One region of the Paenibacillus sp. LPE1-1-1.1 genome, then DNA from elsewhere that is predicted to be linked to it. Evidence: predicted binding sites of a transcription regulator. Region 1 holds the regulator's gene; the other holds the start of a gene.
What was found. Region 1 encodes LexA, which represses DNA repair genes until DNA is damaged. Its sites were predicted from a motif close to CGAACATATGTTCG; they were not measured.
Positions count from the first base shown of each region.

Region 2: MRBLPE1_RS21840 (DNA polymerase IV) is a predicted target of LexA. The motif match lies at 11,972-11,985, and genes of this name have one in related genera.

Region 1 covers NZ_JBEGHY010000023.1:614,910-629,995, forward strand. Annotated here, with positions in the region: gene MRBLPE1_RS19470 (hypothetical protein) at 1-339, opposite strand, end outside; gene MRBLPE1_RS19475 (aldo/keto reductase) at 360-1,349, opposite strand; gene MRBLPE1_RS19480 (DUF896 domain-containing protein) at 1,395-1,586, opposite strand; gene yneA (cell division suppressor protein YneA) at 1,858-2,175, opposite strand; gene lexA (transcriptional repressor LexA) at 2,390-3,010, shown strand; gene yjcZ (sporulation protein YjcZ) at 3,213-3,320, shown strand; gene MRBLPE1_RS19500 (NAD-dependent epimerase/dehydratase family protein) at 3,934-4,629, opposite strand; gene MRBLPE1_RS19505 (hypothetical protein) at 4,794-5,423, opposite strand; gene glnA (type I glutamate--ammonia ligase) at 5,590-6,918, opposite strand; gene MRBLPE1_RS19515 (MerR family transcriptional regulator) at 6,965-7,375, opposite strand; gene MRBLPE1_RS19520 (aminotransferase class I/II-fold pyridoxal phosphate-dependent enzyme) at 7,438-8,730, opposite strand; gene hflX (GTPase HflX) at 8,948-10,237, opposite strand; gene MRBLPE1_RS19530 (AAA family ATPase) at 10,263-11,252, opposite strand; gene MRBLPE1_RS19535 (YdcF family protein) at 11,342-12,019, opposite strand; gene MRBLPE1_RS19540 (DUF402 domain-containing protein) at 12,016-12,573, opposite strand; gene MRBLPE1_RS19545 (peptidylprolyl isomerase) at 12,798-13,445, opposite strand; gene MRBLPE1_RS19550 (transglycosylase domain-containing protein) at 13,448-15,086, opposite strand, start outside.
Region 2 covers NZ_JBEGHY010000023.1:1,070,690-1,085,775, forward strand. Annotated here, with positions in the region: gene MRBLPE1_RS21780 (DEAD/DEAH box helicase) at 1-1,558, shown strand, start outside; gene MRBLPE1_RS21785 (YjcZ family sporulation protein) at 1,837-1,929, shown strand; gene MRBLPE1_RS21790 (Cof-type HAD-IIB family hydrolase) at 1,988-2,785, opposite strand; gene MRBLPE1_RS21795 (pseudouridine synthase) at 2,862-3,614, opposite strand; gene MRBLPE1_RS21800 (RsmB/NOP family class I SAM-dependent RNA methyltransferase) at 3,616-5,274, opposite strand; gene MRBLPE1_RS21805 (thioredoxin family protein) at 5,415-5,930, shown strand; gene MRBLPE1_RS21810 (PCYCGC motif-containing (lipo)protein) at 5,927-6,463, shown strand; gene MRBLPE1_RS21815 (GTP pyrophosphokinase) at 6,551-7,354, opposite strand; gene MRBLPE1_RS21820 (quinone-dependent dihydroorotate dehydrogenase) at 7,372-8,469, opposite strand; gene MRBLPE1_RS21825 (hypothetical protein) at 8,644-8,784, shown strand; gene MRBLPE1_RS21830 (L,D-transpeptidase) at 8,790-10,196, opposite strand; gene MRBLPE1_RS21835 (ferredoxin) at 10,351-10,587, opposite strand; gene MRBLPE1_RS21840 (DNA polymerase IV) at 10,650-11,936, opposite strand; gene cimA (citramalate synthase) at 12,139-13,755, shown strand; gene MRBLPE1_RS21850 (TlpA family protein disulfide reductase) at 13,867-14,406, opposite strand; gene MRBLPE1_RS21855 (M67 family metallopeptidase) at 14,651-15,086, shown strand, end outside; gene MRBLPE1_RS21860 (3'-5' exonuclease) at 15,083-15,086, opposite strand, start outside.

The sequences.
Region 1 (15,086 bases):
AATACGCTTATCTCCTGTCAAACGGCGGGATTGCACAAAGTCCTTGCCAATCGTTATGTACGGACGTCTAAAGAAAAAGAGGACCGCAAGTAAAATATAACAGCCAACCGTTATCCAAAACATCGTATCCATTTTGAATTGGGAAGAGCTTTGCATCAAGATGACGTACATGCCAATAAATAAAATCAATAAAATTGGCGCGATGTAATTGCGTCCAATTATTTTTTCCGATTTCTCGGCATTAAAAACGATTTGGCCATTGCCTTGTTTTTTGCGTTGTTTATTCACTTCGGTCATATTTTTGCGCACTTTGCGCTCCCAGGAACGTGACAAGCTCATTCTCCTCCTAATTTAAAACCCTATTCAAACGGTCTGCGGAATTTTTCGATGAAGCGATTAGGGTAATCATCCGGAAGCGCGCTGACTTCCTCCAAACGGTTCCAAATCCCGTCTGGCATTTCCCAGCCAATTGCTCCGATATTATCCTCAAACTGTTCTAGTTTACTGGCACCGAAAATCGGCGATGTAATTCCTTCGCGTTGAATCAGCCATCTTAACGCAACCTGCGCCGGCGTTTTATCCAGTTCCTTGGCAGCTTCCAGCAATGTGTCAAGAATGATGAAATTTTTGTCCAAGGCACGATTGATCCAAGCGCTCTCTCCTACCTTAGAAGTCAACCGGCCTTCCTTTGGCTCTTCTCTCGAGTAACGTCCCGTTAAAAATCCGCCGCCAATTGGAGCCCATGGAATAATGCCTACCTTCTCCTCTAAGCAAAGCGACATCATTTCAAGGTCCATCTGTCTGCTCACCAAGCTGTATTGCGGCTGAATGGAAACAAAACGGACATATCGGCTTGCATCGCTGCATGCCAGCGATTTCATTAACTGCCAAGCGAAAAAATTCGAACATCCTATGTAACGAACCTTACCCGAGGTTACAAGATCATCAAGCGTGCGCAGGGTCTCCTCAATCGGTGTTGCATGATCCCATACATGTACCTGATATAAATCGATATAATCGGTTTGAAGACGTCTCAAGCTTGCTTCAACGCCATCCATGATATGCTTGCGCGATAACCCCACGCCATTAATATTTTGGGAAGTGGTCATCCTCACCTTTGTCGCCAGAACGATATCGGAGCGATTGTTTTTAATCGCTTTCCCGACTATTTCCTCGGAACGGCCGCTCACATATACGTCAGCCGTATCGAGAAAATTTCCTCCCCGGTCAACAAAACGATTGATCATTTCAATCGAATCCTCTTCGCTCGTTGTGTTACCGAAAGTCATCGTTCCCAAGCAAAGCTCGGATACTGCCAGTCCACTTTTGCCTAATAGTTTGTAATTCATCTAATCACCCTTCCTTGGATATTAAATGATTGCCCTAGACATTTATTAATGCTTGATATTATCCTTGTCATCCACAATTTCTATCGTTTCGAGCTGCTGCCGGAAATTGTTCTTGAAGTTCGTTAAATATTGCTTACGAAGCTCATCTCTTTCGGCCATTTCCGCATCGGATAAACCTTCCGATTTATTTTTACGAGCGAGCTCGTTAATCCGTTCAATTATTTTCGAGAATTCCATACCTTGCTCTACTCCTCTCATGATGAAAAACCACTACTCTATACTTTGACATTTTCGACGTTCAGTTGTCAAGGCAAGGGGAATGCATTCTGTGCTCTTGACCCTTGCCACCGATTCCTTTCCTTTTAATGTGTACTCCAAATAGGAAATAAACAAGCGCTTCAATTAAAACGTAAAAATGCTTTCCGAGACAAGCAGATTCAAGTAATCTGCTTGTTCCAGAAAGCATAATGGTGAGCGATATTAGCGAAGGAAAATAAAATAACTCTACTTATATATTTGGAATGATTAGCTTCTGCCCGGACTTAATCTCTGCGTTATGTAATTCATTCCGGTCCTTAATCATATAAACCACATATCTGATATCATGGCTCGAATCATTGAATTGTTTAGCAATCTCCCAAAGCGTATCGCCTGGACGAACCGTGATCACCTGTTCTTCATTCGAAGCAGCTTCAGGAGAAGTGCCCGATGCATCTGTTCCCATCATGAGAAAGCTCGTGAATAATAGAGTAAACAAAGCTGAACATACGATAGCCTTAACCGTATGACGCTTTACCAAGCGTACAACCGATTTTGTAACTTTCATTGCTTTGCTTGCTTCCTGCTTATGAATCGTTCTATAAAAGCTTGGACTAGTTATCATTTATCAGCACCCCAAACGTTTGTTCTGTTTTTAGAATACACGAACAAACGTTTGGTGTCAACAAAAAATGCGAACCTTTGTACTTAAGAACTTATGTTTGTACGAACTCCGGTTCTATGTTATAATTTTTTGCAAACCTACTAATGGAGTGATTGCAGTGTCGAAGATTTCTAACCGACAACATTCGATTCTTGAATTTATTAAGAATGAAGTCCGGGAGAAAGGCTATCCGCCCTCCGTTCGAGAAATCGGCGAAGCTGTCGGATTGTTATCCAGTTCAACCGTTCACGGTCATCTAGACCGCCTGGAGAAGAAAGGCCTAATTCGCCGAGATCCCACGAAACCCCGTGCCATTGAAATTTTAGACCAAGAAGGCGTCGATGGCATTATTCCGCTTTCCGTAGCCAAGGTGCCGATTGTCGGTAAGGTTACAGCCGGTGTGCCAATCACAGCTACGGAGAACATCGAGGAGTATTTCCCGCTCCCTTCCCATTTTGTGGGTGATAGCAGCGTATTTATTCTGAATGTAATGGGCGAGAGCATGATCGAAGCCGGCATTCACGATGGGGATTACGTCATTGTCCGCCAACAGCAAACGGCAAATAACGGTGAAATCGTTGTTGCAATGACCGAAGACGACGAGGCAACGGTGAAGACGTTCTACAAGGAGAAAAATCATATTCGATTGCAGCCGGAAAATTCCTCTATGCAGCCGATTTTACTCCAAAATGTAACGATTCTTGGCAAAGTCATCGGTCTTTTCCGCGACATTCATTAATGGCATCACACTCGTACATAAGGCAAAGGCTGGATCAGATGCATGAGCATCAATGATCCAGCCTTTTCTTTGTTTACAGTCATCCCTCTTTTTAAAAATAGGCATCTGCAGGGTCGCCCATCCCAAGGCAAACACCCAATCACTGAGCAATTATCCCGCATAACATACTGTGTACTCAACACGTAAGGAGGTGCATTGAAAAATGTCCGGTTACGTTGGCGGAGCTTTTACAAATTTAGGTACAATTTTGGTTCTCTTCATTTTGTTGGTGATTATCGCATGCAGCTGCATGGGTTTTGGCGGCTATTAAATAGCGGCCCTATCCCTTGTTTCAGTTCTAGACATCTGATTTTATACAAAAAGACCCTATAAACGGGTCTTTTTTTGTGCGAAGGATATTCAGTTACCTCAATCATTTTAGGATCAGAACGGTGCATTGCTTCTCGGTTAAACCCATCCGTAAATAAAGGCGGGCAAGTTACATAGGCAGCGGTAGAAACATAGGCTGTTCGTATCAAAATAAATGATTGGAGGAAAAACGCGATGGCATTCGGACCGCTCGCACCCCCATTTTACCCTTTTCCGCCCTCTTATCCCTATCCATACCCTTATTCTTATCCGTACCCGGAAGTGCTTCCGCTCCCCATTCCATTCCCCATTGGCAGCTTTGGAGGACCTTGGTGGCATGGCGGCATACATGGAGGAGGTTTCTTCCCCAGCGGAGGGCCAGGCGGCTTTCACAGAGGGCATTCAGGAGGCTTTCATGGCGGCGGCTCTCATGGGGGACACCGTCAATTCTGTAAATAAAATAAATATATGATTATTATGCAGAATATGCGCATATCGGGGGATGTAAAGCATCGGCCTAAATCCCCCGTTGTGTGATAAGCTCGTGTTCTGCCCAATAGTTTGAAATCCCTCGCTTATTTGGCCATCTCGGAAATAGCCTTGCTGTCTAGAATGGCTCGCGCTTGGCCAGATTTGGCCGCGCGGATCATAGCCAGCCCAAGCTCCCTTAATGAAATCACATGGTTCGGGAAGAGGATTCGGAGCATTGGATACAACCACTTCAAAGCAGAATAGTAGCCATGCGTATTCGTTAAGCCCTTGATCGGATGGATGTAACCAGGCCGGAACATATATGCGCCTTTGAAAGGGAGCTGCAGGAGCGCGTTCTCTGTTTTCCCCTTCACTCTGGCCCACATGCTTTTGCCTTGCTCCGAACTGTCGGTTCCGCTTCCTGATACATAACAAAACACCATTTCCGGGTTCATGTTCGAAAGAATGCCTGCCAGATATAAAGTCAGATCATAAGTGAGGTGACTGTATTTTTCTTCATTCATGCCGACTGATGATACGCCTAGGCAAAAGAAACAAGCGTCGATGCCGGATAACTGATTGGAAATAGGTTCGATTTGAAAAAAATCCTCATGGATAATCTCTATTAATTTGTTATGAACGACACCACAAGGTCGTCGATTGATAACCAGCACGCTTTCAACATCCGGATGCTGAAGACACTCATGCAGTACGCCTTCCCCTACCATTCCTGTAGCACCCGTAATTATAACTCGTAATTTTTTAGTCGCATTGTCTGTCATATCGCCTACGGATACCATGCCGATCACCCTTCACTATTTTATATGCGATTTTGACATGGATTTAACTTGATATCTGATTTCGTAAATCCGGAGTTTCATAAAAAACAGCTTCCTCTTCTTATCATAAACAATCGCTTGATTAAAGTAAAAATATGATTTGGGTTTACTGCATAACATTTGCGCTACACAGCACTTTTTCCAAATAGAACCGCGGAGTACAGAGGTTTGAGCACCCGGCCCAGTCTTTGGCGATCAAGCTTGGGATACTGATACAATGGACCTTCATAGACGGCTTGGACACTCTTGTGTTCAAGAAAATCGTTCGGCGTCACTAAAGTTGATGGACGGTTCCACAGGTGAATTCCGCAGCTGCGGAGCGTCTCTGCAACAAACTGCGAACAGAAATAGGAATCTGCAGGCTGCAAATCTATTTCTAATAGAACGCCAAGCAGCCCAATTAAATTATAGCGATACTTATTCTTATCCTTATCGAACTCGCAAATTACTTTTATTATCGATGTTCTTTGTTGTTCCGTTACCGACATACGCAGCAGCTTGCAGCGTGTTTCCGGAAAATGCCTGTATGTTCCCTGATAGATATCCTCCTTCACAAACCCCGCGTTTAATGGATTATGCACATGCTTACGCCCAAAGCTATAGATTTCTTCTAACTTCTCGTCCAGCACGAGTGAAGCATGATTGTAAGGCGCACCCGTAAATCCTTTGATCAGCCTTGTGAACAAGGTTCCCGTATCGGTAAGTAAAATATATATACTGTTTGTTTTCTCGTCATTTAAGTTTGTTTTGTTCATCCTGCTCATCTCCTGAACTCCGTTGTTATATTCATCCGGCAGCCGTTGTTAACTGTACTGAATATAACAATTCGTCAGACAAGCGCATAGTACCAACTCTGTATAGTACTGCTAGCTCAAAAAAATCCCTCAACGCAATTTGCGTCAAGGGATTCTAATTTTTATTTTAATAAAGCGTCAAATATTGATCTCTTTCCCATTGGTGAACTTGGGTACGGTACATATCCCATTCGATTTCTTTCAGCTCATAAAAATGGGCAAGCGCATGATCGCCGAGTGCTTCGCAAATGATATCGCTTCTTAGCATTTCATCGAGCGCTTCCTTCAAATCAAGCGGCAAGCTTGGAATGCCTGCATCCTGACGTTCTTCCTCGGTCATGATGTAGATGTTCCGGTCCGTTGGAGCCGGCAATGGCAGCTTGTTCTGTATACCGTCAAGACCAGCCTTAAGCATAACGGCTAGCGCTAGGTATGGATTTGCTGCCGGATCCGGATTACGAACCTCTACGCGAGTGCTGAGACCGCGTGAAGCCGGAATACGGATCATTGGCGAACGGTTGCTTGCTGACCAAGCAACATAACAAGGCGCTTCATAACCAGGCACCAAACGTTTATAGGAGTTGATCGTTGGGTTCGTAATGGCTGCCATTGCTCGGGCATGCTGCAAAATGCCTGCCATGTAGTGGCGTGCAGTTGCACTTAGGCCTAGCTTGTCCTTCTCGTCATAGAATACATTCGTATCCCCTTGGAACAAGGACTGGTGACAGTGCATGCCGGAGCCGTTTACGCCGAACAATGGTTTTGGCATAAATGATGCGTGCAGGCCATGCTCGCGTGCAACCGTTTTGACGACAAGCTTAAACGTTTGGATTTGATCCGCTGCTTTGATGGCGTCCGCATATTTGAAATCGATCTCATGCTGTCCTGGAGCAACTTCATGGTGGGATGCTTCAATTTCAAAGCCCATTTCTTCCAGCGTCAGAACGATTTCGCGACGGCAGTTCTCACCCATATCCATAGGAGCTAAGTCGAAATAACCGCCTTGGTCGTTTAATTCTGTCGTCGGCTCGCCGCGCTCGTCGGTTTTGAACAAGAAAAACTCAGGCTCAGGACCGACATTCATTGCTGAATAACCAAGATCTTCGGCTTCTTTCAAAGCACGCTTCAAAATACCACGCGGGTCACCGGCGAAAGGCGTTCCGTCAGGCATATAAATATCGCATATCAAACGGGCAACGCGATCTTGCGTAACCCATGGAAATACAACCCAAGTATCGAGATCAGGGTACAGGTACATATCAGACTCCTCGATACGCACGTAACCTTCAATGGACGAACCATCGAACATCATTTTGTTGTCGAGCGCTTTTTCAAGCTGGCTCACGGGAATTTCTACGTTTTTGATCGTTCCGAGTAAATCCGTAAACTGCAAACGGATAAAACGAACATTTTGTTCCTGTGCAATACGTCTAATATCCTCTTTAGTGTAACTCACAGAATCATCTCCTTTGATGGCGAATCGATAGTTAAAAATAGTCCAACTAGCGCTTATTTAAGAAACGAGTCAATTGTCCTTGAATTAGCGATGCCTGACCCGGTCTTTTCTCGAGCAATTGCTGTTTAAGCAAACGATGCAGCTGCTGATCGGATAGCTCACGCCGCTTTACTTCCGATTGCTCGCTTACGATCGTTGCATCATCCGACTCTTTAGATACCGGATTCATCACTTGTTTAATACCGGCGATGTTAACGCCCTTCTCAATCAATGATTTAATTTCCAAAAGCCGTTCTACGTCATTAAACGAAAATAACCGCTGATTTCCTGCAGTTCTTGCAGGGACGATCAATTCATGCTGTTCGTAATACCGGATTTGGCGGGCCGTTAAATCCGTCAGCTTCATTACGATGCCGATTGGAAATAAGGCCATATTTCTGCGAATATCATCAGCCATGTCGCATCAACCTTCCAGTCGTTCATTAATATGTTCATTCTAACCGTTCCTACGCAAATGTGTCAAGTTATGTAAGGTTTAATCACAATTAAACCGCTGTCCACAAGTCGATAAAGCGCAGTCAGAATACCATATTTAGCATGAGCGTAGGTAAGGCCGCCCTGCATGTATGCAATGTAAGGTTCACGTATTGGAGCGTCTGCCGAAAGCTCAAGACTGCCACCTTGAATGAACGTTCCTGCCGCCATTATGACAGCATTCTCGTAACCAGGCATATCCCAAGGCTCGGGAACGACATGGGAATCGACGGCAGCCGCTTGCTGTATTCCTTGAACAAACGCAATTAAATGCTCGGCTTGCCCAAAACGAACGGCTTGGATAAGATCGGTCCGCGGTTCGTTCCATCTCGGCTTTGTTTCAAAACCAAGTTCCTCGAACAAGGCCGCTGCCAGCACGCTTCCTTTAATAGCTTGTCCAACCAAGTGGGGAGCCAAAAATAAACCTTGAAACATGTTTCTGAGCGTGCCTAACATTGCGCCGACCTCGCCGCCTATTCCGGGCGCTGTCAAACGAAAGGAGGCAGCTTCGACAGCAAAGGCTTTGCCGGCGATATAACCGCCGGTTTCAGCCAAACCGCCGCCAGGATTTTTGATTAGGGATCCTGCCATTAGATCTACCCCGACTTGGGTAGGCTCTAACAGCTCAGTGAACTCCCCGTAACAATTATCCACAAAAACAATCACGTCAGGCTTCAATGCTTTGACACGCTTGACGATAGCTTCTATTTCAGAAACGGTAAACGAAGCTCTCCAATCATAGCCGCGTGAACGCTGGATTCCGATGACCTTAGTTTTCTCCGTAATCGCAAGCGAAATTCGATCCCAATCGAGACCGCCATCCTCTAGAAGCGGCACCTCCGAATACGTTATGCCAAAGTCCTGCAATGAACCCATCCCGTCTCCAGGCTTGCCAATGACCTTATGCAGCGTATCGTATGGTCTTCCAGTCACATACAGCAGCTCATCGCCTGGCCGAAGAACACCGAATAACGCACAGCTGATTGTATGCGTGCCCGAGACGAAATGCGGCCTGACGATTGCTGCCTCCGCTCCCATAACATCCGCGTACACAAGATCAAGTATTTCACGTCCGCGGTCATTATAGCCATAACCTGTTGATCCCGTGAAATGAAAATCGCTTACTTTATGGCGCTGAAACGCCTCGATGACCTTCCATTGATTGCGTTCAGCTATTTTATCGACGCTTCGGAAAGCTTCTGAAGCCAGCAGCTCGGACTGCTCAGCGACCTGCTCAAGATGCTCCCACAGCTTCTGATTATCATGTTGCCTATTCATTTCGTTATCTTCTCCTTAAAGTTTTGCGAAGCAAAACTACTTCGTAAGCATGGACCTAAGTTTTGCGTAGCAAAACTACTTCGTAAGCATGGACCTAAGTTTTGCGTAGCAAAACTACTTCGTAAGCATGGACCTAAGTTTTGCGAAGCAAAACTACTTCGTAAGCATGGACCTAAGTTTTGCGAAGCAAAACTACTTCGTAAGCCTATGTAACCGACTATTCGATATATTGCTTCAGACGGTGCCCATGCTGCTCATACTCTTGCTTGCTGACTTGAACGGTAAGCCTCAGTGACTCTTCCGTCACCTCTTGGCTTATCACCTCGCCGCTGCGATAGGCCAGCGCAATCAGGTCACCGCGTTCAGCAGGAACGTTAAAGGTCACGACATCCCCGCTCAATTTATCCTGGACCGTTTGCTTCAGAAGCTCAAGGTCATCTGCATCGTAAGCGCTGATGACTAGATTATCTCCGCTTGTAATAGGCAGATCGGCTAAAGTGCCGTTGCTTATGCACATGTCTTTCTTATTGTAGACCTTGATAAAAGGCTTATCGGATGCACCGAGATCGCCTAGAATTTTGTTCACAACAGCAATTTGCTCATCGCGCACCGGCGAACTGCTGTCAATGACATGGAGCACTAAGTCAGCCTCGCAAACCTCTTCTAAGGTTGCACGGAATGCAGCTATGAGATCCGTTGGCAGGTTTTGAATAAATCCTACCGTGTCGGTGATCACGATTTCTCTGCCGTTTGGCAGTTCCAGCGTTCTGGACGTCGGGTCAAGCGTTGCGAATAATTGATTCTCCACATAGACATCGGCATCCGTCAGCTCGCGGAGCAGCGTCGACTTCCCTGCATTCGTATAGCCAACCAAGGCAACCTGTGTGACTCCTGATTTTTTGCGGCGCTCACGGTGCAGCTTCCGGTGGCGGACAACCTCTTCAAGCACCGTCTTCAGATCAAAAATCCGGTCTCGGATATGCCTGCGATCCGTCTCGAGCTTTGATTCGCCCGGACCGCGGGTGCCGATGCCTCCGCCTAGTCTGGAAAGGTTTTTGCTTTGTCCGGACAAACGCGGGAGCAGGTAGCTGAGCTGGGCAAGTTCGACTTGGATGATGCCTTCGCGGGTTTTTGCTCTCCCGGCGAAAATATCCAGAATAAGCTGCGTGCGGTCGACGATTTTCAAATCGAGCGCTTCTTCGAGGTTGCGGACCTGGGCACCCGATAATTCCTGATCGAATATGGCAGTCGTGGCGCCCAGCTCATCGGCTAAAGCTTTAACCTCCTGCACCTTGCCCTTACCGATAAACCATTTGGAATCCACGGATTCCTTGTTCTGCGTAATCGTCGTGAGCACTTCGACGCCTGCCGTTTCGGTTAGCTGAACCAGCTCCTGGAGCGACATCTCCGGGTCGCCGCCTTTACGCTTATCATTTGAAGTTACCAAACTAATCAAAATCGCTTTCTCAATCATATTGGGATTCGTATCGAATGTTTTCTCGCTCATTTTATACTCCTTCTAAGCTCCAGCATTATATTGGCTTCGTATCCCATTTCAAATCCTCTGGCCTGATCGTCATTAATTCCTGCTTTGCGGGAACCGAGCTAGCATAATGCGTAAGCAGACGAACGGCTTGAAACCTAATCGCCTTCTCGATCGAATTACGGACATACCTTGCATTGCTGAACGAAAACATCGTGCTTTGCTTCTCCTGCATGAGATGCTGCCTTAATTTAAATACGGTCTGCGGCATCAAAATGTAATCGCGGTCCTTTGCCATCAGCTCGCTAATTTGAATCAATTGATCCACCGAATAATCCGGAAATTCGATTTGGATCGGAAAGCGTGAGGGGAGACCTGGATTGGTCAGCAAAAAATCCTCGATTTCGGCAGGATAACCGGCAAGAATAAGCACGAACTGGTTTTTGTGGTCCTCCATGGCTTTAACGAGCGTATCGATCGCTTCTTTGCCGAAATCCTTTTCTCCTCCGCGCGCAAGACTATAGGCCTCATCCACAAAAAGGACGCCTCCTATTGCTTTACGCACGAGATCTCGCGTCTTCTGCGCCGTATGCCCGATGTATTCGCCAACAAGATCCGCGCGCTCCACCTCGATTAAATGTCCTTTTGTAAGGACGCCCATCTTCTGGAACAGCTTCGCTACGATTCGCGCGATAGTCGTTTTTCCCGTACCGGGATTACCCTTAAAAATCATATGATACACATGAGAGCCGCCAAATAAACCTGCTTCCGAACGCATTCGGCTAATATAAAGCAGCGCATATATTTCATAAATAAGTGATTTCACGTTTTCCATGCCAATCATCGGTTCGAGTTCTTTTTGAATATCGGCATAATGATCCACGCTGGGAAGCGGCTTTACGGCAGGAAGCGGATCTGCTTCTAGCGCATGGGCTGATGCTCCTGTCTGAAATGTTTCTTGGCTTCTTAGGACCACATTGATTTGACGGGAAGGCCTTGCGGAGCCATTTCCGGGTCCCGATATGACGTGTCCACTCATCTGTCGCATCACCTATCCTTTGCATCGAAAGCTGTTGCGGCTAACCGCACTACAAGTTTATTCTACCTTGCAGCTGCATATTAGCAGATTTACAGCGACGAATCGGAAGGCGGAAATCCAAACATGCGGATAAGCGAGTCAAGCCTCCATTTAGTGAATGCCAGTACTTCCCGCGACTCATTGTATACGGGATTCAGCACTTTCGATTTTGTGGCAGCCACCTGCAGCGGCGAATAATCAAGCTGTTTGGCGATTTCCTTCGCTCTTGCAGCATGATAATCATGCGTAATGACAAGAAGACTTCCCAGCTTGTTCTGCTCCGCTATCCTTTTGCTAAAAGCCAGGTTCTCATACGTGCTTGTTGATTTTTCTTCTAGCAACAGCTTGTCAGCAGATATACCTTTTTTTAACAGATAGTCGCGCATACCCTCTGCTTCCGTTTTGGTCGAACCGTTCGCATCTAAACCGCCAGACAAAATCAGCTTGTCCACCGTTCCCTCTTCATACAGCCGCAAAGCAAATTCCAACCGTTCCTTTAACGCCGGACTTGGCAAATCATTCCATAAAGCGGCGCCAAGAATAATACCCGCATCCGATTTGATAAGCGGTTTATCTGCCTGGTAGCCATTAATTAACCACAATAAATATCCGCACCAAAACACGCCTGCACATATCCCCCAGGCAACAACACGAAACAAGAGCAGCCACGGACGCCTTTTTCTAGACCGTTTGCGTGAGCTGCTCCTTTTACCCGTTGCCGTATTCATGATTCGCTTAATTCCCCAGTTCTTTCAAGTAAGCTTTTCCGATGTTTCAGACTGAGCGTAAAATACCGGAAACGGCCATTTCGAATGCTTGAAAGCAATTTTCCTGCCGTTTTGCGGGCTAATGCTACATCCTTACCGTTGACGTCCCCTTGTCTAAGCGCATCCTCCAGCTCATCCTCGTCCATGAGGAATACTTCTCCGCTAGGAAGCACTACGACATCTAAATAGAGATCATCGAACCAAGGCACCTGTTGATCGGTTAAGCCTTGTGTCTTGCACACATCGATATACCATTGTACAACGCGTCCCTTGTCATCAAACATCGTCGTGACGACAAAATGCTCGCCTCTAGGAAAATGCTGCATCCACAAATAACCGCGATCGGCCAAACACAGCTTCCGTCCGTTATATTCCTTCCATAACGGCTCGCGCAATTCATGAATCCGGTAAAACGTCACGAGTCCTTTAAACTCCTCGCCGTCAAGCGCAAGGCATGAATAGCTTTTGCGCAAGATACGCCGCCAGTTGGCGCGGTCTGAAAATTTTCTCTTCATACGGAACGTACCTTTCCGTTCAATTGGGAAAAGCTTGCACGGAACCTGCAGCGCTTTTCTCGGCTCTAATTTTACAGTGTATGCCTTACAACCAACGATAGTTGTTATTTACCCATAAAAAAAGATTACCATATCTTAACGTCCATCTCCAGCCGACAGGCAAAATAAACCAAGCTCTATGCGGAAAATAAAAAGAATACCGCCCTAGAAGGCGGTATTCTTCTTTATTTCTCTACAATTTCGATCGAGTTGATGATGATTTTCTCAGACGGCTTGTTATTTTTCATAGGTGTCTTCGCTATGGCTTGCACGACCTCCATACCGCTTTCCACCTTGCCGAAAATCGAATAATTAGGCTCCCGGTTCAAGTTTTCCGAATCGGGCCCCGTGCAAATGAAAAACTGGCTTCCGCCCGAATTAGGCTTGCTGGCATTTGCCATGGCTACAATGCCCTCATCGTATTTCATTTCCGTGCTAAGCTCATCCGGGATGGAATAACCGGGCGTGCCTGTGCCATTTCCTTTCGGATCACCGGTTTGAATCATGAAGTTCTCAATCATATTATGAAAGGTGAGTCCCTCATAGAAACCTTTCCGAGCAAGAAAAACGAAATTATTTACGGTAACCGGTGCTTCATCCGCAAACAGCTTCACCGAAAATTCGCCTTTTGTCGTTTGAAACTTGGCCACATACGATTTATCGAGATCAATTTGCATGTCAGGCATTTTGTCCCAAATCATCGTCTTGGCGGAAGCTTTTGCAGTACTCCCGTCAATACCTCCCGACCCATTCTTGCCGCAGCCTGATAAAAGCATGATGACCGCGGCAAGCATGAATAAAGAAAGGATTCGTGCCGTTCTTGTTTCCGTCATTGCTAACCACCCGTTTCTTGCGTATTGCCGCCGGTTTCAGAGTTTCCTAGAGCGTTCGTGCTGTTGTTTGCGCCTAGACCGTCATCAGGTGTAGGTGTCGGCGTTGGAACAGGTTCGCCTGTTCCATTCCCGCTGCCTGGATCAACCGTCTCTTCCGGCACCGTATCTTCAGACGGGCTTGGAGAAGGAGATTGTTCTTCGCCGCCTCCTTCGAGAGGAGGCGTGATCTCGCCGCCATCCGGATCGACGGGATCCGGTTCCATCGGAACTTCCGGAATAATTTCGGTTTCCGGTATGGTAACCTTGATTTTCGCGGAAGGCGCGCTTTCCTGATCATTTTCAGCATCATAGGCAACGACATAATATTCATAGGTCATTCCCGGGAATGCGCTCATATCGTCTACCCCCGTAGAGGTCAATGAATCCACGAACCGGATATATTCACTCTCTGACGCTTCTTTACGGTAAACCTGATAAGTCACTTCGCCGTCCTGGAACGGATCCCATGACAATTGAACCCGCATTTCTTCCGGAATGAATACCGCATTAAAATTCGTTATTGCTGCCGGCGGCTTATCTTCTTTAATGCCTTGCGGTTTGTTAAAGCTTGATTCCGGTACGTTTTTCATGGCTGGCTTCATTACCTTCGCGAACATTGCCGCAGCTTGGCTGCTGCCCGTCTTCAAGTAGTGATCCAAGTCAGTCCTATCGTATCCCATCCATACGGATGCTGTCCACTCCGGCGTATAGCCAACAAACCATGCATCCTTTACGCCGTCGCCCGTGAATCCTTTAATCCCGTGCTGCGTCGTACCCGTTTTACCTGCCAGCTGGCGACCGATCGCTGCTTTCGTTCCCGTACCGCCCCTTTGAACGACGGTTTGCATCATTTCCGTCAAATAATAGGCTGTCTCGGCGGACATCAACTGCTTAGCAGCCGGCGCTTTGTAGGTATAAGAATTATTCGATTTCCCATCAATTTTGCGAATCGAGTGCGTATCAACAGACTTCCCGGCATTAGCGAATACGCTGAATGCCGTCGCCATCTGAATAGGCGTTGCTCCGTTGGTTAAGCCGCCGAGAGCTGCTGATAAGTTGCGATCCCGATCATCCAATTCAATTCCAAGCTTAGAAGAGAAAGCAAAACCTTTATTGAGGCCGACCTGATTCAGCATCCAGACGGCCGCCAAGTTGCGTGAATCCTTTATGGCCTGCGTCATGCTGACCGGGGTCGCACCCCATCTGTCAGTCGGACAATAGTCTCCATAACATTTCTTGTCGTTGGCAAGAGTGGTCCATGGATAAAATTTGCCTGATTCAAGAGCTGGCCCATAAGCAATGATCGGTTTGAAGGCTGAACCCGGCTGACGTTTTACCTCAGCGCGATTCAAACCTTTCTTCACGTAATCACGCCCGCCGGAAATGGCTTGTATCGTGCCGTCGCGGTGATCGATAATAATCATCGCGCCTTCAACCTGCTGTTCATCCTTGCTCTTCTCGAAATTGTCATCGTCGTTGAACTGCGCATCCATCGCGTCTTGTGCTTGCGTGTTTAGCGTAGTATAAATTTTAAAGCCGCCGATGCGAAGCTCCTCTTCCGAAAGGTTCATAACCTCCGTTGCTTCTTCCACCACATAATCC
Region 2 (15,086 bases), 460 kb from region 1:
CGAGCTCAAAAAACTCGTTCCTGCTGTGGGCGTTAGCGTGCTCGCCGCTTACGGCGGTCAAGATGTCGATGCTCAAATCCGCAAGCTGCAGCGTTCCCCGCATATCGTAGTCGCTACGCCGGGCCGCCTGATCGATCATATGAAGCGCGAAACGGTCAGCTTGGGCAAGCTGCAAATGCTTGTTCTCGATGAAGCCGACCAAATGCTTCACATGGGATTCCTGCCCGATGTGGAGAGCATCATTTCGCAAACGCCGAAAGCGCGCCAAACGATGCTGTTCTCCGCGACGATGCCTGATGCCATTCGTAAGCTGGCAGCGGATTACATGAAAACGCCTGTGGATATCCGCGTTCGGAGCACGAACGTGACACTGGACAGCATTACGCAGATCGTCTACGAGACGACGGACCGAAGCAAGCAGCAAACGCTTGTTCATTTGCTGGAGCGCCATCAGCCGTATCTAGCGGTTATTTTTTGCCGGACGAAGGTTCGCGCCAAGAAATTGAATAAAGAGCTCCAAGAAATCGGCATTGAATCGGATGAGCTGCACGGCGATTTGACGCAAGCCAAGCGCGAGCAGGTCATGAAGCGCTTTAGAGACGCCCGCTTGCAGGTACTAGTTGCGACTGACGTTGCGGCTCGCGGACTCGATGTGGAAGGCGTCACGCATGTGTATAACTACGACGTTCCGCAGGACGGCGAGCTTTATATCCATCGCATCGGCAGAACCGGCCGCGCCGGTCAGGAAGGTGCCGCGATTACGCTCGCAACGCCTTATGACAAAAACCACCTTCTGCTCATCGAGCAGAGCATTAACGCCAAGCTTACGCGTCGGGCCATTGACAGCGAAGGCAATGAAACTTCCATCCGGGCGCAATCCGGCGGCGATCGTCCTGAGAAAAGCCGGGGAGCAGCCGGCAGGACCGGAACCCGCAGCGCAAGCGGCAAGCCTGCAGAAGGCGGCCGTCGCGGACGGGACCGCTCCGGTCAATCCGATCGCAATGCCAAGCCAGGCGGACGCAGAGGCCAGCGCGAGAGCTTCCGTCCTGCTGCATCCGGCAAACGCACTGGAAGAACAGCTGATGTACGGGGTGAGGTTGCCGAAACGGCCGGTGTCACTTCCGGTTGGTCCGCTCGCCGCGGGGAACGCTTCGATAATGACGGCGCGGCGCGCGGCGACGATCGCACAAGCACCCGCAGCAGCGCGCCACGCGGCGGCGAACGATCTGCAAATCGCGGCGGCGCAGCTCGCGGCGGCGAACGCTCCGAAAGCCGCGGCGGCGTAAACCGCAGCAGCGGCTTTGGAAGCCCGCGCGGCGCTGAGCACGCTGCCGGACGTGCTCCTTCGACGGTCGACAGCCCGTGGGAAGCCGCTCGCAATGATGCCAAAGCAAGCAATAACCGCGGCGCTGTCCGCGGCAATGCCCAAGCTGGCGGCCGCGGAGGCCAACGCGGCAACTCTTCAGCAGGCGGTCGCAGCAGTGCCCCTTCCAGCGGACGCAGCAGTACGCGTGGCGGAAGTTCCTCCAACAAGCCGCGCGGCGGGCGCAATCGTTAACTCTTAATAAAAGTGGTTCTGGTAGAATGTTAATCATTCTGCCGGAACCACTTTTTTTTGATGCAAGACATTTCCCCCTCCCTAACATTTGGCGGAACGGCAGCCGTCACGGTCTTCTGCTCAAATTAACGGAGTAAATGCCTAATATTCGGTAAACCGAGACAAACGTCCAATCGATACGGGACATTTTTCATATACTGCAGTATACCGAACGATGGGAGATTAAGTTCGATCCGAATCGCCCGGGGGCCGGAAATTTTATATTAGGGGGAATTGGCATGTCCGGTGTACATGGAGGTTTTACGTCAGTAGGCGTAATTTTGGTATTGTTCATTCTTCTGGTAATCATATCTAGATCCGTTCTTATCTAAATCCGCGTGAAACCATACTAAAAACCGTCTGAGCGTATGCCCAGACGGTTTTTTGCGGTTAACGCCAGGCGTATTCTCGCAGCGCCTTGGCGACGCCGTCCTCGCTGTTCGAATAAGCGACCGCATTTGCAGCCCGCTTAACCTCTTCCGGAGAATTGCCCATCGCAATGCCCATACCTGCAAATTGCAGCATGGTTATATCGTTATAATAATTGCCGATCGCCAAAATGCGGCTGCGTTCGATGCCTCTGATTTCCGCAAGCTGCTGCAGCGCCCTTCCCTTATTGGCTTCCAAATGGTGAACATCGATAAAATAGTCACCGCTGCGTATGGAATGAAGCTGCTTGGGCCACCCCGCCCATTCAGCCTGTACGATATCCATCTTTTCTTTGCTTCCAAACACCGTGAATTTCACAAGCCCGTTTGGCAATCCGAGCCGAAAATCTTGAACTAAAGGCTTGGCTTGATAATGTCCATACATAACCTCTGCTTCAGGAGTCATGCTCTCAACCATCATCTCAAACGCCGTGTTCAAATCAAAGTGAATGCCATTATCGCGGCAATAGCTTACGAAGCCGAGCAAATGCTCCGGAATCATTGCAAACTCATGTACGATGGAACGGTCGTTCGAATTAATGGTGGCTGCGCCATTATGCGTAATTACGGTACCGCTAAGCCCAAGCTCCTTGAGTATGGGAAGCGCACCAGATGGTCCCCTGCCCGTGCATAAAACAATTTGGGCGCCTCGGCTAGCAGCCTCATTTACCGAATCCAGAATCGCCTCCGTGAGCACGTGGTCATCCGTTAACAGTGTTCCGTCTACATCTAAAGCAATTAGGTCATATTGCAAACTCATAACCGCTCCACTCCTATCCCTATCTCTTTCTCTCTTTCTATCTGGTTATTATACAGGCTCTTGTTATTAAATAGAATTACTCAGCCGATTTCCTATGCGAACGCAGGAGCTCGACTTCCTCTTCGGACAATTCCCGGTAAGAGCCCTCAGCAAGCAATTCATCCAGCTTAAGCGGCCCCATCGAAACTCTTTTCAAATGGACGACCTGCTTGCCGACAGCTTCAAACATTCTTTTTACTTGGTGAAACTTACCTTCCATGATCGTAAGCGATATGCTTGAATAGATCCCGTCTTCCCGCTGCTCGCGGCCGCTAATATGCAGCTCGGCTGGCATCGTAACGTAACCGTCATCCAATGTCACTCCGGATTTGAAAAACTGCTTGTCTTCTTCTGCTACATCCCCTGACACCAGTGCCTCGTATGTTTTAGCCACATGCTTGCGCGGAGACAACAGCTCATGCGCCAGCTGTCCGTCATTCGTGAGCAGCAGCAGGCCGACCGTATCTTTGTCGAGCCTCCCGACTGGAAACGGATCACGCAGCCGGTCCTGCGGCTCAAGCAAATCGATAACCGTACGCTCGCGTCCGTCCTCCGTTGCCGAAATAACGCCTTGCGGCTTGTTCATCATAAAATATACGACTTCCCGGTAAACAACAGGAACACCGTCAAAAGTAACCTCCGTCGCTTCCGGATCGACAACTAGCCCGCTGTCCTTGATAACCCGGCCGTCTACCTCAACCATCCCGAGCTTAACCGCTCTTTTAATTTCGCTGCGCGTGCCATGCCCCATATGCGCGAGCAGCTTGTCTACCCGTATTTTTTTGCCCATGCTACATCCATCTCCATCCTGCAGGAAGCTCATTTTTAATCATGCCTCCTGCATATTTCCCCCATCCAATCGGATAGCCGTCCGTGCAAACCAGTATATATCCATTGGCAGGCGCCCCGTCTTGCACTTTGATTTCCGTTTCCTCAACGAATAAGGTTTCGCCTTTGAGGAAGCGGAGCGTCTGCTCATTATCCGAACTCCAATCCACGGCACGAACCGCCGTGTCAAAGGTTAAGCCCATTGCGAGCGGATGCGACGGCACAAATCGGGCGCGTGCCGCTTCGCCGACATACCAGCCTGCTCTCACGACGCGTAAACCGTTTAACGCTGGAAGCTCGTCAGGCTGAATATAAACGCGTGATCCGTAAGCCACCGCATGTCCCGGCCAGGTTAATGCATTTGTCGCAAATTGTCCGGCAAATTGATGCCAAAGCTCCACGGGGTCCATTTCGACCGGTTCTTGAGCAGCGAGACCGTCCCGGCCGTTAGCTGAAGCACGTTTGGCAGCAGGTCGATCTGTTCCTGCGCTTGCCCAATCCATTCTCGTTTGGCGTTTACCCGCCCGCCTTTCCTCTCTGTGATCCGCTTTTCTCTCATGCCGATTGCCGCTGCTCTTCGAAGCTTCCCGTTTCAGGGCCCCGCCAGCGGGTCGCGTGTCGGGTCGTACCGGAGAAGAAGCCGCAGCTAGAATCCTTTCCGCAGGCTCAGACATCCTTTCTCCGCTGCGTACAAGCACAGCCGCATAATGCCCTTCTCCCTCAATGAGATGCGGCCACAGCCTTACCGTGCCGCTGATGCTTTGCAGGCGCTCTGGGCCAAGCGGCGCGGCTTCAGCCGCTAAATCGGCACGGCCGGGTGTCCAACCAAAACGATGCGGCACAGGTGCTATATAGAAATCGGGATGATCGGCCAGAAAACATGCGATTTGCTGTTCATTCTCTTCAGGCGAGAAGGTACAAGTCGAATATACGATACGCCCTCCGGGCGCCAGCATCGCTGCCGCATGCTTCAGAATGTCATGCTGCATGACCGAGCACCGTTCGATCGAATGTTTCTCCCATTCCGCAATCATCGACTCATCCTTGCGGAACATGCCTTCTCCGGAGCACGGCGCATCGACGAGAATGCGGTCGAACCATTCCGGGAATACAGCCGCGATGGCTGCAGGCTCCTCGTTAAGCACGACTGCATTGCGGACACCGGCAAGCTCGATATTTTTAGCCAATGCCTTCGTTCTTTCCTTAGCATTGTCATTGGTAACCAATACGCCAATTCCTTGCAGCTTTCCGGCAATCTGAGTCGACTTCCCGCCAGGAGCTGCGCATAGGTCCAGCACGCGATGGCCGGGCATGATGTCCAGCAGCTCAACGGGCGCCATTGCACTCGGCTCTTGAATATAATACAAGCCTGCATGATAATGCGGATGTTTGCCGGGACGCTCGCCTTCCTCGTAATACACGCCATCCGGCGCCCAAGGAATCGGCCGCAGCTTTCCCTTCATCGAGCTAAGCTTCTTCCATTGTTCGACATCAAGCTTTAATCGGTTGATTCTCAAGCCATATACTCTCGGAGCATCATAGGAAGACATAAATTCGTCATATTCGTCTCCTAGCAGCTTTTCCATTTTTTCCGTGAAATTACGCGGCAAATTGCCGTTCATGCTCAGTTCCTCCTGCCAATTATCGTCGATGTCCATGCACTTACATACTCATATGGCTTTGTTATATAATATATTTAAGTAAGAACAAGCCTTTTGTCGGGTTTGTCCGCCATAATCCTGTTTCGGAGGTATTCGCACACATGAAAAAGAAAAGCAAAGTCAAAATGATCTACGTTTATATCGGAATCGTTGTACTATTATTCGGTTTTATTTTCATTCTTAACAACAGCGGCAAGGTCAATGCGCTGTATGGCAAGCCCGTATCACAATTGAATCCGGAAACGCGCAAGCAGCTTGACGATCCTAACTACCAGAATATCATATTACCGGACGTATTGGACAAGAAGGTTGCCGATAAGGAAGATTTCTTCGTCTACTTATTCGCTTCCGACTGCCCGCATTGTCAGAAAACGACACCTCAGCTTATGCCTTTGGTGGACGAGCTGGGCATAGATTTGCCGCAGTTTAACCTAAGAGAGTTCCCTTCATATTTCAATAAGTATAACGTGGAATATACGCCTACCCTTGCTTATTTCAAAGACGGCGTACAGGTCGACAAGCTCGAGGGCGGTCTTGCCGAAGAAGGAGCTACAGGCTACAGCATAGAAGATTTCAGGGCGTTCTTTAACAAATATTCGGGAGCTGAAACCAAATGATGAAACGTCAGCGCCTTTCGGACGAACAAATCGCAGAGGAGCAAAAAAGCTCGCGCATTCGCGGATTTGTATATGCCATGATGCTTGCATTCGCTGTCATTACATTGCTCACCGCATGCGGCTTGGCGGATGACGATAAAGCGGGCGCTGAGCATCAACACGGTTCAGAAACATGGCAAACGACAGCTTCCTATGACGAGATGCCAGCCTTTCTCTCCGATTACACGCCGCATACCAGCGAGCTTTATCAAGCGGTACATGACCACGCTGACATCATGAGCGGAATTACCTGTTATTGCGGATGTGCAGAAGGCGTTGAGGTTGAAAACCCGCATGATTCCCTTCTACGCTGTTACGTTGCAGAGCATCCCGCGGACGAGGGCAGCGTAACCTGGACGAATCACAGCACCAGCTGCGGCATTTGCAAGAAAGAGATGGAAGAGGTCATCGCTTTAAGCAAGCAAGGCAAGACGACCGCTGAGATACGGGCTGCGATAGACGACCTATACAAGCCAAATAAATCCATCGACTAGTCCTGCCGATTGACAAAAAATAAAAGAAGGGGCTGTGCAAAGTGTCTAATTAGACCTTTGCACAGCCCCTTCTTTGTTTTCTATGAATTAACCTTGGCTGCCTTTTTTGGCTTTCGCGATTGCCGCTTGAATATCGAGCGAAAGCTGATTCAGCTCATGGTAATCTTCTTTCTCGAACTTTTCGTTGAACTTCATTTGAAACTGCGCCGCTTCGCGAACCCGGTGATAGAAATATAAGTCTTGAATGCCCTTTAACACCTTCGAGACCACATTGGACTGTTCCTCGAATTCCGTTTGCGCATCCAAAATTTCTTTGCGGATGCTGGTCATTTCCGTATCGAGCTGCGATGCGGCTTCCGCAGCTTTTTTGAGACGATTGCGCACATCCTCCGGCAAGCTTTCTTTAAATTTATAATTCAAGGAATGCTCGATCGTCGCCCAAAAATTCATCGCCAGCGTTCGGATTTGAATCTCGGCAAGCACGATCTTGTATCCGAGCGCGGTTTGGACCGGGTATTCGACAATCATATGGTAGCTGCGGTAGCCGCTGTCTTTGAAATTCGTGATATAGTCCTTCTCGTACACGAGTGAAAGATCCTTGCGCGTACGTATCAAACCAGCCACGCGATGAATGTCATCTACAAATTGGCACATAATACGAATTCCCGCAATGTCCTCAATTCCCGTATCCAGCTGATCCGAAGGGACATTCAGGCGTTTCGCTTTCTCCAAGATGCTTGATATTCGCTTAACCCGGCCGGTGACAAATTCTATAGGCGCATAAGCTTCTCTTATCTTCAATTCAACCCGCATTGTCTTAAACTTCACTTTAAGTTCTTCAACCGCTTGTTCATAAGGCTGTAAAAAAAGATTCCAGTCTCTACCGTCCATCCGGCCGCCTCCTGTTCTTAAACGTGATCTGCGCCAACTGCCTCGGCAATATTTCGGTAGCCATCTTTGCGTAAACATTCCTTCAAACCGTTCGTCAATTCACGGAGCAATCCAGGGCCTTTGTAGATAAGCGCCGTGTAGATTTCAACCAAGGAGGCTCCTGCGCGGATTTTATCGTATGCATCTTGTGCCGTAAAAATGCCGCCGGATCCAATAATCGGCAGCTGCCCGCCGGTTTGGCGGTAAACGGCGCGAATCACCTCGGTCGAACGCTCACGCAGTGGCTTGCCGCTGAGCCCGCCCGCTTCGCCAGCATTCGAATGCTGAAGCCCGGTGCGGGATAAGGTTGTATTCGTAGCGATTATCCCCGATACGCCGCTCTCCATAATGGAAGCAACGGTGAGCTCCAGCTGCTCATTCGTCATGTCTGGCGCGATTTTGACAAGAACAGGTTTGGCTTTTGCACCTACTTTCGCCGCTTGCGTGTTTATTTCCTTTTTTACGGCGCTAAGCAAATTTCTCAGCTCTTCACCGTGCTGCAGATCGCGCAGATCAGGGGTGTTTGGCGAGCTGATATTGACGACGAAGAAATCTCCATATGTATACAAATCCCGAATGCAGGTTTGATAATCCTCATGGGCCAACTCATTCGGAGTCGTTTTGTTTTTACCGATATTAACGGCAATCGGAATCCGGTTTATTTTGCGTCGCGACAGCTTCTCTGCCATAGCTGCCGTTCCCTCATTGTTAAAACCCATCCGATTGATGAGCGCTTCATCAGGGGGAAGACGGAACAATCTAGGCTGTTCGTTACCGGCTTGTCCTTTTGGAGTCACGGTGCCAACCTCGGCGAAGCCAAAGCCTACGCTTGAGAAACCGTCTGCCGCTTTGCCGTTTTTGTCTAGGCCGGCAGCAAGCCCTACCGGGTGCGGAAAACGCAATCCGAACAGCTCAGTCGCAAGCTCGGGCGACTCCGCTACGCCGTACATAGCATGCATGAGCCCGTTTAATCCAGGCACTGTCCCTCCTGCGGCTAAGCCGTCAATAACGAGATGATGGGCCTTTTCCGGGTCCATTCGAAAAAATATCGGCTTTAAAATTGAAGAATAAAGCAACTTACTCACTCCGATCTCAGATGTATGTTCTACCTGACAGTTTATCTTTTTTGCGGCAAAAAGAAAAGAGCCTGCACCCAAGGCGCAAGCATCCGTTATATTGCGGCTTGTCTAGAAAACGATTACAATGAGATCATATTCCTTATCATTTTGAAATAGAGAGGTTGATAGTCGATGAGTTCACCCAAAAGAAAGCCTGCAACAATGAAAGCGAAGCCGAAGGAAGAGGTAAACAAGAAAGCGCTCATTTGGATCGGCTCTATCGTCGGCGTAATTATCGTTGCGGTGGCGTTGCTTTTAGTTTTCACTTCGTAAGACTCTTACGTCAACCATTTATAAACTTTCGCGGGATTGGTTTCATTCTGGCGCGGTTCCAGCCTAAAGCGTTCTGCTGGTATCTGCTGTTCGGTTGGAAGCGTCCCGTTTTTTATATGCACAACGGTTCCGAGCGGTACCATATCATAAAGCTCCTCGACATCTGCCTTGCCCATCCGAACGCAGCCCAGCGAATCATCCTTGCCCAAGCTGCTTGGCTCATCGGTTCCATGAATGGCATATAAGGTATTCGAGAGCGTCATGCCGCGGCTTCCGAAATCTCCATCTTCGCGTCCGTTTGGATTTTTGACCTTTTCGCTGATATAAAAGCTTCCCTCGGGCGTTTCTTCTCCTCCAAGACCTACCTGGTAGCTGCGCACGATGATATCGCCTTGAACGACGGCAAGCCTGTGAGTCGATTTATCCACAACGATCGTAAGCGGCCGGCTCCATTCTTGATCTAAAATCCCATTGCTGCCTACGATCGTGTTAGTACTCGGCTTACTCTCGTTATCTTTTTCCGCTGCCGGCTGACTGCCCTCATCATCCGTTTGACCAGAAGCTCCGCCGCTTTGGTCAGGGCGCACGCTCTTGAGCTTCTTCAGAACAAGCGGAAACATGGCTTGCATGCCTTCTCGTTCTCCGGCGATCACATTATTCGGGTAAGGCTGGATCAAGTCATTCAGCCACTCCGGCCATTTTTTGTATTTCTTCTTATATTGGTAGATAGCGCTTGCGAGCGTCCAGTGCGTCTCCTGCTGCTCTCGCCAGTCCATATAACGTGCAGTGGCTTCAGCAGTATCGGACGGCTCACACGAGCAGGCAAGCCGATCAAACATCGTCACATTTAGCTTTCCGTTTCCATTATCCTTCTCCACGGACATTAGCAGTCTTGTGTTCCCAATCCATTTGCGCCAGCCCTTATCCGCTTCCAGCCTAGCCGCGATGGTGAATGGAGGAGCTTCGTTTCCTGCAGCCACTAAACGATTCCAGGCAATGCCAATCGGATTCAATTCTTTTTGAGGAACCAATACGATGCCTAGAGGAAGGCTATAATCCTGCGCAACCGGTGGAGGTTCTAGATCCTTGTTATTATTCATAGCGCCGTTCGCCGGCACTAACACGGCTACGAGCAGCAGTAAAGCCGCTAATGCTGCGGTTCTGCGGACAAGCCTTTTTTTCTTTTGCCGCGATCCCCATTCTCTGAGCATCTGCAGATGATTTTCCGATAACGGGTGGCTCTCATGTTCAAACGCATCGTAAACCTCGCCCGCCTGCAAAAAACAATAATTCGCTTTGCCTTCTTTTCCGGCGAGCAAATATTGCTTGCCAAGCAAATACCACCCCATTTGGTTACCGGGGTGCTGCTTTACAAATTGCTTCAAATAGAATAGATCTTCTGGAGAGACCATCCTCCATCCTCCCAACTTATGGTATGTTCTCTATATCGGCAGGATGGAAGCCGGTTTGTATCCCTTCTGTTTTTTTGCTATGCGCGCATAAAGCAAAAAAAGCTCCCCATCGCAGCGAGAGCTTGCGAGGAAGAGCTTTTCTCCGGTTACTGATTTAGTAATTAAATGGAACATCTGCAATCTTGATGGAATCTGTTGGACAGCCGTCAGCCGCATCCTGCAAATCATCAAACAAATCTTCCGGAATCTCAGTATTGCCTTTGTTTCCGTCCGCTTTATAAATAACTTCCGCAAGGCCTTCATCATCGTAGTCATAAATGTCAGGAGCGGTTGCTCCGCAAGCTCCACAAGCGATGCACGTATCTTTTTCAACCCAAGTAAACTTACCCATGGAAATTCCCTCCCAAATAAATATAAATATACGGAATAATCTCGTCTCTGAACAGTCAAGCTTCATTCATCAATATATAACAAACTATCATCCTTTTGCAAGGATGTGCCGCGAATTCGTTTATTCCTAATTAAGGTTGAAGGGTCGTCGCCAAGCATTCCCGCCGTCAGTACTGCGTCCTCTCCGTATTTGTCGCGGAGCCGGTCCATCGCTTTGGTTAACGCTTCTTTTCGAGGCTGCTGCTCGTAGCTGAACAAATCAAGCTGCAGGGCCGTGTCGTCCAGCGGCGTGAGATTTTGCAGCGTGATGCCCAGCAGGCGAATCGGCTCGCCGATTTTCCAATGCTTCTCAAACAGCCTGCAGGCTTCCCTGTAAAACACATCCGCTTCCTGCGTCGGGGCTGTCAGCGTATGAGAACGGGTAATCGTAGTCATGTCCGGCTTGCGGATCGTAATTTGAACCGTTGTTGCAACCAGCTTCTGCCTTCGAAGCCTTCTTCCCGTCTGATCGGCTAAATTGAGCAGTACCCTGAATACATCCTCGCGTGCGGTCAAATCATGCGGAAGCGTCGTTGTATGTCCGATTGATTTATTCCGCTCCCTGTTCGGATTAACCTCGCCGTGGTCAATGCCGTGCGCAGCGGATTTCATCCACGAGCCTATGACGCCAAAATGTTTATTCAGCATGTATTCATCGGCAGCCGCCAGCTGCCCAATCGTCCGTATGTTGAGTTTCGCGAGCTTTTCGGCCGTTTTTTTCCCTATACCGAACAGCGTATCGCAGGATTTATCCCATAGAACATGTTTAACGTCTCGAATCCGTAAAACGGTCAGACCGTTTGGCTTCTTCATATCCGACGCCATCTTCGCAAGCAGCTTGTTGGGAGCCAAACCGATCGAGCACGGAAGCGTCCATTCCGACTGGATGCGCTTCTGAAGGGAGGATGCGATTTCCAGCGGCGTTCCAAACATTTTGGATCCCGTAATATCCATATAACACTCATCGATCGATACCGCTTCCACAAGAGGCGTGTACTGCCTGGCGATGGCCATAAATCCCTGGGAGTATTTACGGTAAAGCGTGAAATCAGGCTTTATTAATATAAGCTCAGGACACAGCTGAAGTGCCTGTCTCACCGTCATTCCCGTTTTGATTCCCCTGCTCCTTGCCGCATACGAGCAGGTAACTAGTATACCCTTTCGCTGCTCCACGCTGCCGGATACCGCCGTTGGCTTATTTTTGTATTTCTCTGGCTCTTCGGCCTCATGGACGGAGCAATAAAATGCATTCATATCTAAATGGATAATAACGCGGCCTTTAGCCGGATAATGTTCATTTGTATTTGTCATAATCGAGTTAAACACCGCCTAATGTAAGCAATAAGCGAACATAAGTTTGATCCACCCAAGCATACAATTCTAGTAGGGTCAAGTCAACGACGGCTGGTCCCTTCGCAAAAATTACTTTTTTCCCCTCTACTTTCGCGAAGACAAGTGTTATAATAATAAATTATGATTTGAAAAGGCAATCTATAAAGGAGGCGTCCCGTTAATGACAACCAACATTTCCATATTTGATACGACGCTGCGTGACGGTACTCAAGGAGAAGGCATCAGCCTGTCAGCGGATGACAAATTAAAAATCGCCCAGAAGCTCGACGCGTTGGGCGTTCATTATATTGAAGGCGGCAATCCAGGAAGCAACAGCAAGGATATCGAGTTTTTCCAACGGATCAAAGCATTCAACCTTAACGCCAAAATCACCGCATTCGGCAGCACACGCCGCAAGAACAGTTTGGCTGAGCTGGATGCAAGCCTCGTCCGCATCGCCGAATCGGGGGTTCCGGCAGCTACGCTTGTAGGCAAGTCATGGGACTTTCACGTACATACGGCCCTGCAAACGACGTTAGAAGAAAATCTTTCGATGATTTATGATTCGGTCGCTTTTTTAAAGCAAAACGGGATGGAAGCCTTGTTCGATGCCGAGCATTTTTTCGACGGCTACAAGAACAATCCGGAATACGCCCTGTCCGTTTTGAAGAAAGCGCAAGAAGCAGGAGCGAACTGGCTCGTCCTCTGCGATACGAACGGCGGTACGCTGCCGGGTGAAATTCATGAAATCGTAACCCGCGTCAGACAAGAACTAATCACGCCGATCGGTATTCATACGCATAACGATTGCGAGCTGGCTGTCGCTAACTCCCTTGCGGCCGTACAAGCCGGCGCGCGTCAGGTGCAGGGTACGATCAACGGCTACGGCGAACGGTGCGGTAATGCAAATCTTTGCTCGATCATACCGAATCTGCAAATTAAAATGAACTACGATGTATTGCCCGAAGAGAAGCTTCGCGTTCTCACCAGCACGGCACGGTATGTTAGCGAAATCGCTAATGTCCATATGCCTGTTGGCCAAGCTTATGTCGGCAATGCAGCCTTCGCGCATAAAGGCGGCATCCATGTCTCCGCCATTATGAAGGACTCCAAAACCTATGAGCACATCCAGCCTGAGCTTGTCGGCAACAAGCAGCGCATTCTTGTTTCTGAGCTCGCGGGACAAAGCAATATTATTTCCAAAGCCAAAGAGCTCGGTCTTGACGTTAACGCAAATAACGATAAAACGAAGCTCATTATGGATCAAATCAAAGACTTGGAACATCAAGGCTACCAATTCGAAGGCGCAGACGCTTCTCTCGAACTCCTGCTTCGCGAAGCATTCGGCGGTGAAGTTAAGGAAGTTTTCAAGGTTGAATCGTTCAAAATGCTGGTTGAAAAAACAAACGGTCAAATGATTTCCGAGGCTATCGTCAAAATTAACGTTGGCGGACAGCAGGTTTATACAGCCGCTGAAGGCAATGGTCCCGTTAATGCGCTCGATAACGCCCTACGCAAGGCGCTGGTGCAGTTTTATCCCAAGATTGAAAGCATACATCTATCCGACTATAAAGTTCGCGTCATCGACGAGAAGGACGCTACAGCTGCTAAGGTTCGCGTTCTTATCGAGTCAACGGGACTTGATAACACATGGAGCACAGTTGGCGTTTCCAATAACGTCATCGAAGCCAGCTGGGAAGCACTCGTCGACAGCATCCGTTACGCGCTGCTTAACATGGTTAAGGTCGATAACGCGCATACCGATCCGCTTGACCGCATCGGGCTTGTAAATCATTAATAAAAAAGGGTTGGCGGGACATCACCATGTGATAGCCCGCCAACCCTTTATTTATATGAATTTATAACGATTCACGCCTTGGGAATGCTGCAGTCGCCCGTTTACGCTCGGTTACATCCACTTTTCAATCAACCGCTGCCATTCTTCATAAGTAATGACCCCGTTAATACGCTCTCTTATAACGCCTTCTCCGTCAATAAGGAAGGTTGTCGGGAACGTATCGACTTTATACTGCTTCGTTACTTCACCCACCCGGTCCATCAATATCGGGAATGTAAACTCATGCTCATTCACAAATTCCCTGGCAGCCCGTTCTTTATCGTATTTGGTTGCGTTAACGCCGTACAGCTGAATGGCGTCGCCGTATTCTTCATGCAAGCGCTGCAGGTCGGGTGCTTCAAGCTCACAAGGCCCGCACCAGGATGCCCAAAAATTAACGAAGGTAAGCTTGCCCTGCTGCCCTCCGACTTCGTAAGACTGCTCGTCAAGGGCAGGCAGCTTGAAAGCTGAAGCTTCGTATCCTGCCTTCGGTTTGAAGTCCCCTGCCGGTGCCGCCAGCGTAACGGAGCCCGTTTCATCATTTTTATATTGGAATACAGCTAATCCCGCAAAAAGCAGCGCAATGGTAAAAAGAGCAATAACGCGTTTCATGACGTACCTTCCTTCTCTCGCAATATCATTTTACTTGTATGGCTCCATGGTATCATGCACCGTAGCGAAGCTCAAGGCACGAGGCATATTAGCCATAAAAACGTCACGTTTAACGGTATGCTGCGTTTTGTGCTTGTCCTATTATCGGTAATTGACGGATCATTCATACACATTACATCGCCATTAGCGCTCTAGGAACAATTTCGTTATACTTCATTTATAGGGATGACAAGGAGGCGTAAATATGGAAGCGCAGCAAACGAAAAGCATAATTACAAAAGCCGCATATGATTTGCTAATCGGAATTTGTAAAAACGCTTTGCCTATGGAGGCCTGCGGGATCTTAGCAAGCAGTGAAGGCATATTGCGTGACGAAGACCCTTACATCATTGATACGGTCATTCCGATTACCAATAAGCATATCGATCCGACTCATTCGTTTACCTTTGACCCGGCTGAATGGACTTCCGCTTATTACGCAATGCAAAAAAACCGACAAAAGCTTGTCGGCTTGTTTCATTCCCATCCGCGCACGGAAGCCATACCATCTTCTAGCGATTCTGAAGGCTTTCTGCCAGCATCAGAGTTATCCTATTGGATTGTCTCATTAAGAAGCAGCGAAACGCCTCACGTACAGCCCTATCGCCGTTCAGAAGGGGCATTCATTCCATTGGAGCTAG